DNA from 3 places in the Rhizobium sp. 62_C5_N11_2 genome. Region 3 is predicted to be linked to each of the others. Evidence: predicted binding sites of a transcription regulator. Region 3 holds the regulator's gene; each other region holds the start of a gene.

Evidence for each region. Region 3 encodes LexA, which represses DNA repair genes until DNA is damaged. Its sites were predicted from a motif close to TGTTCNNNNTGTGTTCNG; they were not measured.
Region 1: a site for LexA is predicted at 2,761-2,778, ahead of AB8B31_RS14485 (ribonuclease T2 family protein). Genes of this name have one in related genera too.
Region 2: a site for LexA is predicted at 3,655-3,672, ahead of uvrA (excinuclease ABC subunit UvrA). Genes of this name have one in related genera too.

What each region holds. Positions count from the first base shown of each region.
Region 1 covers NZ_JBPWPW010000001.1:2,875,178-2,880,698, forward strand. The annotation lists gene AB8B31_RS14475 (ArsR/SmtB family transcription factor) at 1-92, opposite strand, end outside; gene ettA (energy-dependent translational throttle protein EttA) at 259-1,908, opposite strand; gene AB8B31_RS14485 (ribonuclease T2 family protein) at 2,007-2,747, opposite strand; gene AB8B31_RS14490 (alpha/beta fold hydrolase) at 2,905-3,834, shown strand; gene AB8B31_RS14495 (DMT family transporter) at 3,867-4,823, shown strand; gene AB8B31_RS14500 (CaiB/BaiF CoA transferase family protein) at 4,841-5,521, shown strand, end outside.
Region 2 covers NZ_JBPWPW010000001.1:1,940,235-1,945,755, reverse strand. The annotation lists gene gyrA (DNA gyrase subunit A) at 1-2,016, opposite strand, end outside; gene AB8B31_RS09880 (MarC family protein) at 2,253-2,900, shown strand; gene AB8B31_RS09875 (single-stranded DNA-binding protein) at 3,001-3,510, opposite strand; gene uvrA (excinuclease ABC subunit UvrA) at 3,795-5,521, shown strand, end outside.
Region 3 covers NZ_JBPWPW010000001.1:1,807,092-1,812,612, forward strand. The annotation lists gene AB8B31_RS09200 (ComEC/Rec2 family competence protein) at 155-2,587, shown strand; gene lexA (transcriptional repressor LexA) at 2,568-3,287, opposite strand; gene AB8B31_RS09210 (VOC family protein) at 3,486-4,382, shown strand; gene kdsA (3-deoxy-8-phosphooctulonate synthase) at 4,379-5,224, shown strand; gene eno (phosphopyruvate hydratase) at 5,473-5,521, shown strand, end outside.

The sequences.
Region 1 (5,521 bases), 1.1 Mb from region 3:
AGAAGCGCCAGAAGACGCAGGCGCGTGGGCTCGCCGGCCGCCTTCAAGACGTCCACCAGCGCATCCAGTCCAAGCTTCAAGGGTTCGCTCATCTTCGATCCAATCAAGATATAAAGATATCTTTATGTGATTTGAAAAGCAGTGGCAAGCGAGAATTCGCTCTCTCCACGAAATTGCCTGCTCAGATTGCGACAGAGCCAGATATGAAAAAGCCCCGGCCGAACCGGGGCTCTCGCAAGCGAAAACAGTTGGAATAAATCAGCGCGTCAGGCGCTTGTGGGCCTGGCTGCCCGGGTTAAGGGCGTCGGGGCCAAGGCGGCGCACCTTGTCCTGTTCATAATCCTCGAAGTTACCTTCGAACCATTCGACATGGCCGTCGCCTTCGAAAGCGAGGATATGCGTCGCCAGACGGTCAAGGAACATGCGATCGTGGCTGATGATGATGGCGCAGCCGGCGAAATTCTCAAGCGCGTTTTCCAGCGCACCCAGCGTTTCCGTATCGAGGTCGTTGGTCGGTTCGTCGAGCAGCAGAACGTTGCCGCCGGCCTTCAGCATCTTGGCAAGGTGAACGCGGTTGCGCTGACCGCCGGAGAGATTGCCGACCTTCTGCTGCTGGTCGCCGCCCTTGAAGTTGAAGGCGCCGCAATAGGCACGGGAGTTCATGTCGAATTTGCCGAGCTTGATGATTTCGGCGCCGCCGGAGATTTCCTCCCAGACCGTCTTGTCAGCCGCAAGCGCGTCACGGCTCTGGTCGACATAACCGAGATGCACGGTCTCGCCGATACGGATCGAACCGCCATCCGGCTTTTCCTGGCCGGTGATCATCTTGAACAGTGTTGTCTTGCCGGCGCCGTTCGGGCCGATGATGCCGACAATGCCGCCCGGCGGCAGCTTGATCGACAGGTCGTTGATCAGCGTGCGGCCCTCGAAGCCCTTGATGATGCCTTCCATCTCGATGACCACCTGGCCGAGGCGCTCGCTGACCGGGATGATGATCTGCGCGTCGCCGGGACGCTGCTTCTCGGCGGCATCCACCAGTTGCTCGTAGGACTTGATACGGGCCTTGGACTTGGCCTGACGGGCCTTCGGGCTGGAAGCGATCCATTCCTGTTCGCGGCTGATCGCCTTCTGGCGCGACGCGTCTTCGCGGCTTTCCTGCAGCATGCGCTTGGCTTTCGCCTGCAGGTAGGCCGAGTAGTTGCCTTCGTAAGGAATGCCACGACCGCGGTCGAGTTCGAGGATCCATCCGGTGACATTGTCCAGGAAGTAGCGATCGTGGGTGATCATCATCACGGCGCCCGGATAGTCGCGTAGATGCTTTTCGAGCCAGGCGATGGTTTCGGCGTCCAGGTGGTTGGTCGGTTCGTCAAGCAGCAGCAGATCCGGCTGCGAAAGCAGCAGACGGCAGAGCGCGACACGGCGACGCTCACCACCGGAAAGGCTGGTGACTTCGGCGTCGCGCGGCGGGCAACGCAGCGCTTCCATCGCCATCTCGACCTGGCTTTCCAGATCCCAGAGGTTCTGGCTGTCGATGACGTCCTGAAGCTTGGCGCCCTCTTCCGCCGTCTCATCGGAATAGTTCATCATCAATTCGTTGTAACGATCGAGGACAGCGGTCTTCGAGGCAACGCCTTCCATGACGTTCTCGAACACCGTCTTGTTGGGATCGAGATGCGGCTCCTGCTCCAGATAGCCGACCGTCGCACCTTCGGCGAGCCAGGCTTCGCCGGTATACTCCTTGTCCTGGCCCGCGATGATGCGCAGTACGGTGGATTTACCCGCGCCGTTCGGACCGAGGATACCGATCTTGGCATCCGGGTAGAACGAAAGGTGGATATTCTCCAGGATCTTCTTGTTGCCATAGGCCTTGTTGAGGCCGGACATATGATAGATGAACTGACGTGCCATGCTGCGCTGCTCCGGGCGGGAAACTTTGATTGTGCCGCTATGTAGGCGAAACAGCGCCTCCGGGCAACGCCGAAACCCGGTTTACTCAGGATTTCCGGTCAAAAGCCCGCAGCGTCGACGACGCCCTCGTCGCAGCCGAACGACGTTTTTCCAGCACCCTGGATCAGATCGGCAAGCCCGGCACTTTTCGCCGATGCCGCTCCGGCAGCTTCCGAAAGCCCGATCGTCAGCTCGCTGATCATCCTGACATTGCCGGCCCGCCGGCAGCTCATCTTGACACGATCGCCGGCACCCGGTCCAAAGCTCTTGTCGAAAGCCGCCTTGATCGCTTCGGCCTTGACCGGCTTGCCGATATTGGCAGCGAAGAGATCACGCACAGCCGACGCGTTGAGTGCGCCCACGAGATGCACACCGACGCCGAAATAGTCGTCGGCACTCATCTTCGTGCAGGTGCCGTGCTTCACCCATTCATGCCGTTCCAGGCCGGATTGCGTGCCGGGCATCGCCTTGGCAAGCGCCGTCTTCGTCTCCGCTGCAAGCGTGACCTCCGGCAGCTTGTTCCAGTCGCCGTCCTTGTCGGCGGTCTTCTGATCGGCGCTCACACCACAATAATCCTGCCGCATCGGCCAGAGCCCGTGCAACGAGAAGTTCGTCGCGTCAGGGCGCTCGCCGGTCTGGCTGGCGCATTCGGCCTTCTTCTGGTTTGTCTGGCAAAAAGCCGGCTGCCAGCTCGCCGCCAGAATGAAGCGGGTGCGCCCGCCGGCCTCCTGCGCCACGGCGGCGCCGGCAATAACCATCGACACAGCGAACGACAAAGTACGCAACTGCATGCTGCTCATTTCAACCCCCAAAAAGAACAATACAGGAACAAATAAGCATCAAATTCAAACGATCGCAACCCTGAATCGCAACAAGGCTGCAATTTGTTATCGGATAACCAAACGCCGATGTTGCAATTACCCGGCGATCTGGTCTGTTGCCGCCGGGAGGATCCACATGTTTTCTGAAACGCAAAGGCTCGTCGTGCCTGGGGCGTCGCTGGCCTATCACCATGCTAAGGCCGAAGCTGCGGCACGCGGCATCCTGTTGATATCGCATGGCCTGGCCGAACATTCGAAACGATACCGCTCCTTTGCCGAGGCGATGGCGGTGCGCGGCTATCATGTCTATGCCCACGATCATCGCGGCCACGGCGAGACGACGGCAGCCGATGCGCCGATCGGCCGCTTTGCCCGGCGTGGTGGGGTCGAAAGGGTGATTGGCGACGTCATCGCCATGCGCGGCCATGCGGCCTCCTGCCATCCCGGCCTGCCGGTGATCCTCTTCGGCCATTCGATGGGCGGCCTCATCGCCCTCAATGCAGCCGTCACGGCTCCGGCCGACTTCGATGCTGTCGCCGTCTGGAATTCGAATTTCGCCGTTGGCCTTGCCGGCCGCGCCGCCCAGGCGATCCTGCTTGCCGAGCGCATGCTGAAGGGCTCTGACGTGCCGAGCGGCCTGCTGCCGAAGCTCACCTTCGGCACCTGGGGCAAATCCATTGCCGGCCGCCGCACCGAGTTCGATTGGCTGTCGCGTCGTCCTGATGAAGTTGACAAGTATGTCGCCGATCCACTCTGCGGCTTCGACGCCTCAGTCTCTCTCTGGCTCGATCTCTTCGAGTTGACCTTCCGCGCGCCGCAGAAAATCCATCTAGACCGGCTGCCGCGGGATATGCCGATCCATCTGGTCGGCGGTGGAGTGGACCCGGCGACGGAGCGTGGAAAAGCGGTGCTCTGGCTGTCAAAGCATTTGAAAGACCAAGGCTTCTCCCGTATCAGCAGTGAGATATATCAGGACATGCGGCACGAAACACTGAATGAGATCGGCGCGGATGCGGCGATCGCAGCCTTTGGCGAGTGGTGCGACAGGGCCGTCGCAAGATCCTGAGCGACCAATATCCTGAGTACAGGGATTTCATCATGAGCAGCTCCTCCGCCCGCCCCGTTTCGTCCGCCTCCGACGTGACGATGGGGCTTGTGCTGATGGTACTCTCGGTGATGGTCTCGCCGCTCATCGATATTTTTGCCAAGCTTGCGATCACGACCGTGCCATCCGGGGAGATCACCGCCGGCCGTTTCATCGTCCAGGCGCTCTGCATGCTGCCACTCGTGATATGGCGGCGCAGCTTCGCCGATTTTTCCTGGCGACAGAGCCTGTTCCATGCCATCCGCGGCGCGATCATCACCGTCTCGATGATCTCCTTCGTCACGACGCTGAAATATATGGCGGTCGCAGACGCGATCGCGATCTTCTTCGTCGAGCCAATCATGGTGACGATCCTCGGTGGCATCTTCCTGAAGGAGACGATTGGCTGGCGGCGGTATACCGCCTGCGGCGTCGGCTTCTTCGGGGCGATGCTGATCATCCAGCCGAGTTTCGAAGAGGTCGGCTACATCGCGCTTCTGCCTGTCGTCAGCGCGCTCTGCATCGCCATCTTCGTGCTGATGACCCGCGCCCTCTCGCGCAGGGAAGACCCCTGGTCGATGCAGTTCCAGATGAGCATCTGGGGCCTGCTCTTCTGTGTCCTCCTGCTTTTCCTCGGTCAGGGAACCGGCTCCGACCTCTTCGATCCGGTCATGCCGGAAGGCCGCGCCTGGTTCTATGTCGCCGGCGTCGGCGCCATGGCCGCAATCACCGGCATCCTCGGCGTCTACGCCTATCGCGCAGCACCGGCCTCGACGCTGGCGCCGCTGCAATATTTCGAGATCGTCTCGGCGACAATCTTCGCCTGGCTGGTCTTCGGCGACTTTCCGGATGCGGTCAAATGGCTCGGCATTGCCATCATCGTGGCATCAGGCTTCTACATCCTCTGGCGCGAGCGCCGCTTTGCTTCAAAGCCTGTATCCGATACATCTGAGGTGACGCTGGCGCCATAGAAATTGCCGGGAGGAACATGACAGAGACCGTGACGAAAAAACCACCGCTTGCCGGCATCCGGGTGATCGAGCTTGCCCGCGTGCTCGCCGGCCCCTGGGCGGGACAGATGCTCGCCGATCTCGGCGCCGACGTCATCAAGGTCGAAAATCCCGACGGCGGCGACGATACGCGCCAATGGGGACCACCCTTCGTCGAGGGCGCCGACGGCGAGAACCTCTCGGCCGCCTATTACCACGCCGCCAATCGCGGCAAGCGCTCCGTCACTGCCGATCTGAAGAGCGCCGAAGGCCAGGATTTCGTCCGCCGCCTCATCTCCACCGCCGACGTGGTCATCGAGAATTTCAAGCTCGGCGGCCTCGTCAAATACGGGCTCGATTATGACAGCCTACGCAAGGTGAACCCGAAGCTCGTCTATTGCTCGATCACGGGCTTCGGCCAGAACGGCCCTTATGCCAGCCTCCCCGGCTACGATTACATCGTCCAGGGCATGTCCGGCTTCATGTCGATCACCGGTGAACCAGGCGGCCAGCCGATGAAGGCAGGCGTCGCGATCGCCGATATCTTCACCGGCATCTATGCCGTCTCGGCGATCGAAGCCGCCCTGATTCACGCCCTCAAATCAGGCGAAGGCCAGTTGGTCGACATGGCCCTGCTCGATGTGCAATCGGCCGTGCTCGCCAATCAGAACATGAATTAT
Region 2 (5,521 bases), 130 kb from region 3:
GCCGTTGCGGTTGACCTGGACGAAGTCCGACAGCTTGTTACGGCGAACCGTGCCGCGCGTCGTCGAGAACATGACGTCGAGATTGTCCCAGCTCGTCTCGTCCTCGGGCAATGGCAGGATCGTGGTGATGCGCTCGCCGGGTGCGAGTGGCAGCATGTTGATCAGCGCCTTGCCGCGCGAGGTCGGCGTACCGATCGGCAGGCGCCAGACCTTCTCCTTGTAGACGATGCCGCGCGAGGAGAAGAACAGAACCGGCGTATGGGTATTGACGACGAATAGCCGGCTAACGAAATCTTCGTCGCGGGTGGTCATGCCGGAGCGACCTTTGCCGCCACGGCGCTGGGCGCGATAAGTGGTGAGCGGCACGCGCTTGATGTAACCGAGATGCGAGACGGTGACGACCATGTCTTCGCGGGCGATCAGATCCTCGTCGTCCATTTCAAGGCCGCCATCGACGATCTCGGTGCGGCGCGGCGTGCCGAACTCGTCCCGGACGGCGAGAAGTTCGTCCTTGACGATGGTCTGGATGCGGACGCGTGAGGAGAGAATATCGAGGTAGTCCTTGATTTCCTCGCCGATCTTGTTGAGTTCATCGCCGATTTCGTCGCGACCAAGGGCCGTCAGGCGGGCCAGGCGCAGTTCGAGGATGGCGCGCGCCTGCTCTTCCGACAGATTGTAGGTCAGGTCGTCATTGATGCGATGGCGCGGATCGTCGATCAGACGGATCAGGCTTTCGACATCTGCCGCCGGCCAGCGGCGGGTCATCAGCTCTTCGCGGGCCGACTGCGGATCGGGCGCCTGGCGGATGACGCGGATGACCTCGTCGATATTGGCGACGGCAATGGCGAGACCGACCAACACGTGGGCGCGATCACGCGCCTTGCGCAGCAGGAATTTGGTTCTCCGGCTAACAACTTCTTCGCGGAACGAGACGAAAGCGCGCAGCATGTCGAGCAGGGTCAGCTGTTCGGGCTTGCCGCCGTTCAGCGCCACCATGTTGCAGCCGAAGGACGTCTGCAGCGGCGTATAACGATAAAGCTGGTTGAGGATGACTTCGGCATTGGCATCGCGCTTCAGCTCGACGACGACGCGATAACCCTGGCGGTCGGATTCATCGCGCAGGTCGGAGATGCCCTCGATGCGCTTGTCGCGCACCAGCTCGGCCATCTTCTCGATCATCGTCGCCTTGTTCACCTGGTAGGGAATCTCGGTGATGATGATCTGCTCACGGTCACCGCGCATCGGCTCGATGGCAGCGACGCCGCGCATGATGACGGAGCCGCGGCCGGTCTCATAAGCCGAGCGGATGCCGGCACGGCCGAGGATCTTCGCACCCGTCGGGAAATCGGGGCCGGGAATGATCTGGATCAGTTCCGGCAGCTCGATTGCCGGATCGTCGATCAGCGCGATGCAGCCGTCGATGACTTCGGAGAGATTGTGCGGCGGGATATTGGTCGCCATGCCGACGGCGATGCCGCCGGCGCCGTTGACGAGCAGGTTCGGGAACTTGGCGGGCACCACGACCGGCTCGGAGAGAGTGCCGTCGTAGTTGTCGCGGAAATCGACGGTTTCCTTGTCGAGATCGTCGAGCAGCGAGTGGGCAGCCTTTTCGAGGCGGCATTCGGTATAACGTTCGGCCGCCGGCGGATCACCATCGACCGAGCCGAAATTGCCCTGACCGTCGATCAACGGCAGCCGCAGCGACCAGGGCTGCGCCATGCGGGCGAGCGCATCATAGATCGCAGAATTGCCGTGCGGATGGAATTTACCCATCACGTCACCGGTGACGCGGGCGCATTTGACGTATTTCTTGTTCCAGTCGATGCCGAGCTCGGACATGCCGTAGAGGATGCGCCGGTGCACGGGCTTGAGGCCGTCGCGCACGTCGGGCAGCGCGCGGCTGACGATGACGCTCATGGCGTAATCGAGATACGACCGCTGCATTTCCTCCATGATGGAGATGGGCTCGATGCCTGGCGGGAGCTTCCCGCCGCCGGGGGGTGTTTGCTCAGTCAAAACAGATCACGATCTCTTCTAGAATCACTTGAAGATTTATAGCGGAAAGCCTGTTCCCGCGCCAATTTCACAGCGCGTTTTGAACAGGCTTTTGCGGCTTAAAGACGGTAAAACATGCAAGTTGCGCGGCCGGACCGGACAAATCCGCCGCGGGCCGCTGCGGGATATTTGCCAAATCGGAATCCCCGCTTCACAATCATAAAAACCACGCACTCATATGGGGTTCCGGAGAGCCGATGGCAAGCGCCGACCAATTGATCAACGCCTTCACGACGCTTCTCGTCACCATCGATCCGCCGGGGCTCGCACCGATCTTTCTGGGGCTGACGACAGGCATGAGCCGCAGTGAGCGCACGCAGGTGGCGCTGCGTGGCTCGACCATCGCCTTCATCATCCTCGCCGTCTTCGCTCTGTTCGGCGCCGGCGTGCTCAGCGTGCTCGGGATTTCGATCGGCGCCTTCCGCATCGCGGGTGGTCTGCTGCTGTTCTGGATCGCCTTCGAGATGGTGTTCGAAAAGCGCCAGGACCGCAAGGAGAAGGCGACCGAGGTGGCGATCACCAAGGATCACATCGAGAATATCGCCGTCTTTCCCCTCGCCTTGCCGCTGATCGCCGGCCCGGGCGCGATCTCGGCGACGATCCTGCTTGCCGGCACGCTGGCGACATCCGTCGGAAAGGCGCAGCTGATCGGCGTCCTTGCCGCCAATCTGTTGCTGACTTTCCTCATGCTGCTCGTCGCTGAAAGGCTGGACCGTTTCCTCGGCGTCACTGGCCGGGCCATCCTGACACGCCTTCTCGGCGTCATCCTCGCCGCCCTTGCCGCACAATTCGTCGTCGACGGGGCAAAATCGGCGCTCAACCTCATCAGCGCGACACCGCACTGAAAATCGCGGCATCTGCCGCGAAATCAAAGAAAAAGAGCATGACGCCATCCAAGGCATCATGCTCTCTCACCTCTTTCACAAAGCCAGCAAAGGCTATCGATCAGAACGGGATATCGTCGTCGAGATCCCGCGAGAAGTTGCCACCGCCGCCACCGCCGCGGCTCGGCGATGAGGAGGGAGCCGGGGCGCCGTAATCGTCGCCGTAATCGTTGCCGCCAGCGGCACTGCCACGGCCGCCGCTCGCGCCGCCGCCTTCACCGCGGCCGTCGAGCATCGTCAGCGTCGAACCAAACCCCTGCAGCACCACTTCCGTGCTGTAACGATCCTGGCCCTGCTGGTCCTGCCACTTGCGGGTCTGCAGCTGGCCTTCGATATAGAGCTTGGCGCCCTTCTTCACATATTGCTCGACGACCTTGCAGAGGCCCTCGTTGAAGACGACGACAGTGTGCCATTCGGTCTTCTCACGGCGCTCGCCGGAATTGCGATCGCGCCAGGTCTCCGACGTCGCGATACGAAGATTGGCGATCGGCCGGCCATCCTGAGTGCGGCGGATTTCGGGGTCTGCACCGACGTTTCCAACCAGAATTACCTTATTCACGCTACCAGCCATACTTCTCACCCTGCCTGCCGCCCTGCCCGGCGGCGTTTAATCGATCGGCGCACCTTAAACCATCACGGACCGCCGATGCGCATGGGCGGCATTTAATCCACATGTTTATCCCATCAGAAAGCCGCATGCATTCATCAGGAATTTTGTTCTTTATTTGTTCTAGTTTATCCGTATGATCCTGTCAACAGAATCGAAAACCTTGAGCCCTTGCGGATATTCAGCCTCGACTCGCCCGTCGGCATCACTAAATAAGGGCTGTCATCCAGAAAACCAAAGCAGAGACGATGAGCGAACTGAAGACGATCTCCATCCGCGGCGCGCGCGAGCATAATCTCAAGAGCATCGATCTCGATCTGCCGCGTAACAAGCTGATCGTCATGACCGGGCTGTCGGGTTCCGGCAAATCCTCGCTCGCCTTCGACACGATCTATGCCGAGGGCCAGCGGCGCTATGTCGAGAGCCTGTCGGCCTATGCCCGCCAGTTCCTCGAAATGATGCAGAAGCCGGATGTCGACCAGATCGACGGACTGTCGCCGGCCATCTCGATCGAGCAGAAGACCACCTCGCGCAACCCGCGCTCGACGGTCGGCACCGTCACCGAGATCTACGACTATATGCGCCTGCTCTTTGCCCGCGTCGGTGTTCCCTATTCGCCGGCGACCGGCCTGCCGATCGAGAGCCAGACCGTCAGCCAGATGGTCGACCGCATCCTCGATTTCGGCGAAGGCACCCGTCTTTATATTCTTGCGCCGCTCGTGCGCGGCCGCAAGGGCGAATACAAGAAGGAACTGGCCGAGCTGATGAAGAAGGGCTTCCAGCGCGTCAAGGTCGACGGCCAGTTCTACGAGATCGCCGAGGCGCCGGTGCTCGACAAGAAATACAAGCACGACATCGACGTGGTCGTCGACCGCATCGTCGTGCGCTCGGATGTCTCGGCGCGGCTGGCGGACAGTCTGGAGACCTGCCTGAAGCTCGCCGACGGGCTGGCGGTCGCCGAATTCGCCGACAAGCCGTTGCCGCCGGAAGAGACGTCGGCCGGCGGATCCGCCAACAAGTCGCTGAACGAGACGCATGAACGCGTGCTGTTTTCGGAGAAGTTCGCCTGCCCAGTCTCTGGCTTCACCATTCCCGAGATCGAACCCAGGCTGTTCTCCTTCAACAACCCGTTCGGCGCCTGCCCGACCTGCGATGGCCTCGGCGCCCAGCAGAAGATCGATCCGGATCTGATCGTGCCCGAGCCCGAGCGGACGCTGCGCGACGGGGCGATCGCGCCCTGGGCCAAATCGACCTCGCCCTATTACAACCAGACGCTGGAAGCGCTCGGCAAACATTACGGCTTCAAGCTCGGCACCCGCTGGAACGATCTTTCCGACGAGGCCAAGGACGTCATCCTCAATGGCACCAACGACAAGATCGAATTCCACTACGCCGACGGCGCCCGCTCCTATACGACCCAGAAGAATTTCGAGGGCATCATCACCAATCTCGAGCGCCGCTGGAAGGAGACCGATTCCGCCTGGGCGCGCGAAGACATCGAGCGCTTCATGTCGGCGGCCCCCTGCCCGTCCTGCAACGGCTTCCGCCTGAAGCCAGAGGCCCTGGCGGTGAAGATCGACACGCTGCATATCGGCGAAGTGACCGGTATGTCGATCCGCGTCGCCCGCGACTGGTTCGAGACACTGCCGGCAAGCTTCAATGCCAAGCAGAACGAGATCGCCGTGCGCATCCTCAAGGAGATCCGCGACCGGCTGCGCTTCCTCAACGATGTCGGACTGGAATATCTCAGCCTTTCGCGCAATTCCGGCACGCTGTCGGGCGGCGAGAGCCAGCGTATCCGGCTCGCCTCGCAGATCGGCTCCGGGCTGACGGGCGTGCTTTACGTGCTCGACGAACCGTCGATCGGCCTGCATCAGCGCGACAATGCCCGGCTGCTCGACACGCTGAAGCACCTGCGCGACATCGGCAACACCGTCATTGTCGTCGAACATGACGAGGATGCGATCCTGTCGGC
Region 3 (5,521 bases):
CACTGCAGCGATGAGCCGCATGCATATCGGAAGCCGATGATTCGACTGCTCTTTTGGCTCTTTCAATTTTCCCTCACTTTTCAATCGATTATTCTTGCCGGATTTGATTGGCGGTTGCATTCTGGCTGTCTGGGCGAGTGACCTTGGGCAGCACATGCAGGAGTTGACGACAGTCGAATTGCGGCCGGAAGCAGGCGCCGGCCTTGCCGACTCCGCCGGTTTTTCTCCGCCTGTCGTGGTGACGCGGCCTGCAAGGACGCAGTCGGCGACACCGTGGCGCCACCGGCTGCCGGCAGCAGCCTCGCAATCGCTGCGTGGTGGCATGCGCATGCTGGGCGAAGAGGCGGACCATGGCCGCCTGCTGCTGTTCTCACCGGTCTTCCTCGGCGCCGGCTCAGCCTTCTGGTTTCTAGCGGCATCGGACTTCCCGCTCGTTGCATCGCTGCTCTGCCTGTTGGTGCTGACCGTCGCGGTTCTCATCGCCAGCCGCAGCCGGGCGGCATTGCGGGCAACGCTGCTGGCGCTTGCACTTGTCGCCTGCGGCGTGGTCTCGGCGCAGCTCGAGAGCCGACGGGCTTCGACCGTGATCCTCGATTCATCAGTGACGACGACGGTGACCGGCCGTGTCGAGCGGCGCGAAGGCGATGGTCGCGGGCGGTGGCGCTATATTCTTGCCGTCACCGGCACTGAGGCGCCGGAGGTGAAGCGGCCGCCGGGGCGCATAACCGCGATCGCCCGCGGCGCGGACGCGCCTTTCGAGATCGGTGATATCATAACCGGCAGGGCACGGCTGACGCCGCCAGCAGGTCCAGCGCTTCCGGAGCTCAACGACTTCTCCTTCGGTGCCTATTTCGATGGCATCGGCGCCAACGGCTTCTTCTACGGTGCGCCGACAAAGGTCGATTTGCAGGCAGGTCCGCAAGCGGCCAGATCGACGACGGAAGCGCTGCTCGAAGGTCTCTATCGGCTGCGCAGCGGTATCGGCGACCGCATAAGGTCGATCCTGCCCGGCGACACCGGCGCTTTTGCCGCTGCTCTGGTGACGGACGAGCGGCGCGCCATCTCGAATGAGACGACGGAGGCGCTGCGCCAGTCCGGTCTGGCTCATATCATCGCTATCTCCGGCCTCAACATGGCGCTGTCAGCCGGCATCTTCTTCGTCGGTTTCCGCATGCTGCTCAGCCTCTTTCCCGGTGTCGCCCAAGCCTATCCGACCAAGAAGATCGCTGCTGCCGGCGCGCTCATCGCCGTCACGGCCTATTTCCTGATCTCCGGCTTTGCCGTCTCGGCCGAACGCGCCTTCATCATGATGGCGATCATGTTGATTGCCGTCTTCTTCGACCGGCCGTCGATCAGCCTGCGCAATGTCGCTCTCTCGGCGCTCGTCATTCTCGCCATTTCACCGTCCGAGGTCTTGGGTCCGAGCTTCCAGATGTCCTTTGCCGCGACATTGGCGTTGGTATCTGGCTACCAGCTGTGGAAGGACCGGCGCGTCCGCGAAAACGCTTTCCTGAAGCTGCCGGTTTTTCGGCCCGTCGTTACGGTTGCGGGTTTCTTCGGCGGCGTCTTCCTGACCTCGCTGATCGGCGGCTTTTCCACCGCGCTGTTTTCGATCGAGCATTTTCATCGCCTGACTGCCTATGGCCTGCCGGCAAACCTCGCGACGATGCCGATCATCTCCTTCATCATCATGCCGGCCGGGTTGCTGGCGATGCTGCTCATGCCTTTCGGTCTGGACGTTTTGCCTTGGAAGGTCGTCGGATTCGGCCTCGATCTGGTGATCGCGATCGCAAAGACGGTGTCCGGCTGGGGTGGCGACATCGGCATCGGCCGCTTGCCCGCTTGGTATTTCGCGATAGCCGTCGCAGGCTTTCTGCTGCTGACGCTGCTCCGCACCCGGCTGCACCATATCGGCACATCGATCATCGCGGTGTCGACGCTCGTCCTCTTGCTTCTGCCGGTTCCCCGGCCGCCGGATCTGGCGATTTCGGAGGATGGTGGTCTCGTCGCAATCGTCGAGGCGGGGGCCATGGCTTCCAACCGTGAAAGACCGCCGGATTTCATCTTCGACCAGTGGCAGAGAGCGCTGGTCCTGCCGACGCATCACCCGCCGAAGATGCTGGATGGTCCTGCTATCCCGCCGGAGGGAGAAGACCGCCGCGTCAGGCTTTCCCGCGATCAGCAGAACGAAGCAAGGTCGGCGATGCGGGCGGCTGCAGCTGGTGGTGAAGCAAACCGCTTTTCCTGCGTCAAGAAGGCCTGGTGCATATCAAGGCTTGGCAATGGTCACGTGGTTGCTGTCATCGACAATGCCGCCTATCTCGGTCCGGCATGCGACGCGGCCGATATCGTCGTGACGTCGGTCCGCCTGCGCTTCAACAGCTGCCGCTCAGGGGCGACGCTCTTCACCGGCGAAACGCTGCGCAGGACCGGTTCCGTCGAGTTGCGCTTCGCCGACGCCGGCCTGGAGGTCGCAACCGCATTCGATGCATTGTCGCGGCCATGGATGCGGCATCGCGCCTATGACTGGCGCAGCAACAGTTTTGCCGAATCCGGACTGCCTGATGTCAGTGATAGCGGCGAATGAGGCCGACGAGCTTGCCCTGAACCTTGACGCGGTCCGGCCCGAAAATCCGGGTCTCGTAAGCCGGGTTGGCCGCCTCCAGCGCGATCGAGGCGCCTTTGCGGCGGAAGCGTTTGAGTGTCGCTTCTTCGTCATCGACGAGAGCAACGACGATGTCGCCAGGACTTGCGGTGCTGCCGTTGCGAATAATCACGGTGTCGCCGTCGAAGATGCCGGCGTCGATCATCGAATCGCCCTTGACCTCGAGCGCATAATGTTCACCGGAACCGAGCATGTCCGCCGGAACGACGATTTCGTGGGTGTTGTTCTGGATCGCCGAGATCGGAACACCGGCGGCGATACGGCCCATGACCGGCACGGATACCGAGTTGCCGTTGTCGGCGACGGGTTTTGCCGGAGCAGGAGTGGCGACCGGCTGCGGCTTGCCAAGGCTGCCCTCGATGACGCTGGGCGAAAAGCCCCGCCGGGGCTGAATGCTGGGGCTGTAGGCCTCCGGAAGCTTGATAACCTCGAGCGCACGGGCGCGGTTCGGTAGGCGGCGAATGAAGCCACGTTCCTCGAGCGCCGTAATCAGCCGGTGAATCCCGGACTTGGAAGCGAGGTCCAGGGCATCCTTCATTTCGTCGAAAGATGGCGGAACGCCGGATTCCTTCATGCGCTCATGAATGAAAAGGAGAAGCTCCTGTTGTTTGCGCGTGAGCATCGACGTTGTGACCTCGTGATTGAAACAAATCCAGAACAGACACTATATGTTCCATATGTGTTCCGCAAGTAGCTAAATTTCCGTAAAACTTGGCGCCAACTCGTTGAGATTTTTATTTTCATTCGCCGGATTGGGACACATGTCTTGCATTGAGGGGCGCGCCATCGCACATCTCTTGCCGCTTCCAGGAGGGATATCATGAACGAGCGTTCCGCCAAGCCGCACCCGCTGGATCATGTGGTGCTGCCCGTCGTCAATATCGATCTGGCGCGCGAGAGGCTTGGCAAGCTCGGCTTCACCGTTGCCGCCGATGCACGCCATCCCTTCGGAACGGAAAACGCCTGCGTCTTTTTTGCCGACAAGACTTATCTGGAGCCGCTCGGGATTGCGAGTGTCGAGGAGAGCGAGGCCTCAGCGCGGCAAGGCAATGTTTTCACCGCCCGCAACCGGGCCTTCCGCTTCCGCTGCGGCGAGGAGGGGCTTTCGGGGCTTGCTTTCGGTAGTAAGGATGCCGGCATCGATCATCAGAACTTCGTCGGCAACGGATCGAGCGCCGGCGAGATGCTGCAGTTCACCCGGCCGATGACGATGCCGGACGGTTCTGAGAGCGTCGCCGGCTTCAAGCTGGCTTTTGCCGGCGACCTGCGAGCGCCCGATCTCTTCCTTTTCAGCGTCGAACGCGTCAATCCGCTGCCGGCCGACCGCGGCGCGCTGGAGACGCATGCCAATGGCGTCACCGGCATTGCCGAGATCGCGCTCTGCGCGCCTGATGCCGCCGCTTTCGGAGCCTTCGTCGGCCTTGCCGTGGCGCAGGCGGCAGTCGAGAAAACCGGTTTTGGCGTCAATGTTGCTGCTTCGAACGCGAAAATCAGCCTGATGACGCCGGAAGGGCTAGAAGCCTATTTCGAGATCGCCGGCTCATCCGCCGATCGCGGCCTCCGTGGCCGGGCAATCCTCTTCATTGTCGCCGATCTTGCCGTGACAGAAGCGCATTTGGCTGCTAACGGGGTGACATACACGCGCAAGAACAATCGCATTCTGGTGAAGCCCGCGCCCGGGCAGGGCACGCTCTTCGCCTTCGAGGAGACACGATGAGCACTGAGACGAATTCCGAAGTCAAGATCGGCGAAGGCCAAGGCCAGGTGACCTTTTCCAATACCGGCCGCCTGTCGCTAATTGCCGGTCCCTGCCAGATGGAGAGCCGCGACCACGCCTTCATGGTTGCCGGTACGCTGAAAGAGCTTTGCGCAAAGCTCGGCATCGGCCTCGTCTACAAGAGCTCCTTCGACAAGGCGAACCGCACCTCGCTCTCGGCTGAGCGCGGTATCGGGATCGAAAAGGGCATGGAGGTCTTTGCCGACCTCAAGAAGGAGTTCGGCTTTCCTGTCCTGACCGACGTTCATACCGCCGAGCAATGCGCGGAGGTGGCAAAGATCGTCGACGTCCTGCAGATCCCGGCCTTCCTTTGCCGCCAGACCGACCTTCTCATCGCCGCCGCCAAGACCGGCCGCGTCGTCAATGTCAAGAAGGGCCAGTTCCTCGCCCCCTGGGACATGAAGAACGTCCTGAAGAAGCTCAACGCCAGCGGCAATCCGAACGTGCTGCTGTGCGAGCGCGGCGCCTCCTTCGGCTATAATACGCTGGTTTCCGACATGCGCTCGCTGCCGATCATGGCGGCGATGGGCGCGCCCGTTATCTTCGATGCCACCCATTCCGTTGCGCAGCCGGGCGGGCAGGGCGATTCCTCCGGCGGTCAGCGGGAATTCGTGGAAACACTGGCGCGCGCAGCAGTGGCTGCCGGTGTTGCCGGTGTCTTCGTCGAAACCCACCAGGACCCCGACAATGCACCTTCGGACGGCCCGAACATGGTCTATCTCGAGGACATGCCGCGGCTGCTTGAAAAGCTGCTTGCCTTCGATGCGGTCGCCAAGGCTTGACGTTCAACAGCCTGACATGATCGTGCTATAGGCATGTCGCGAAAAAGTGTGCAGCGGTTTTGCGACAACGACATGCGGAAAGCCAAAGACCTAAAGCGTGGCAAGCGAATCTGAAAGATCGCGACGCGCTTTAGGCGAGATCCAAACACTGGTTCGAAGGCTGGAAATTGCAGCATTGTAATTTGCACGCCTTCGACTAAGACAGGTTTCGAACCGACTTATCACCACCCACCGAGCAGGAAGAACCCATGACTGCAATCACCGATATCATCGCCCGCGAGATTCTCGATAGCCGTG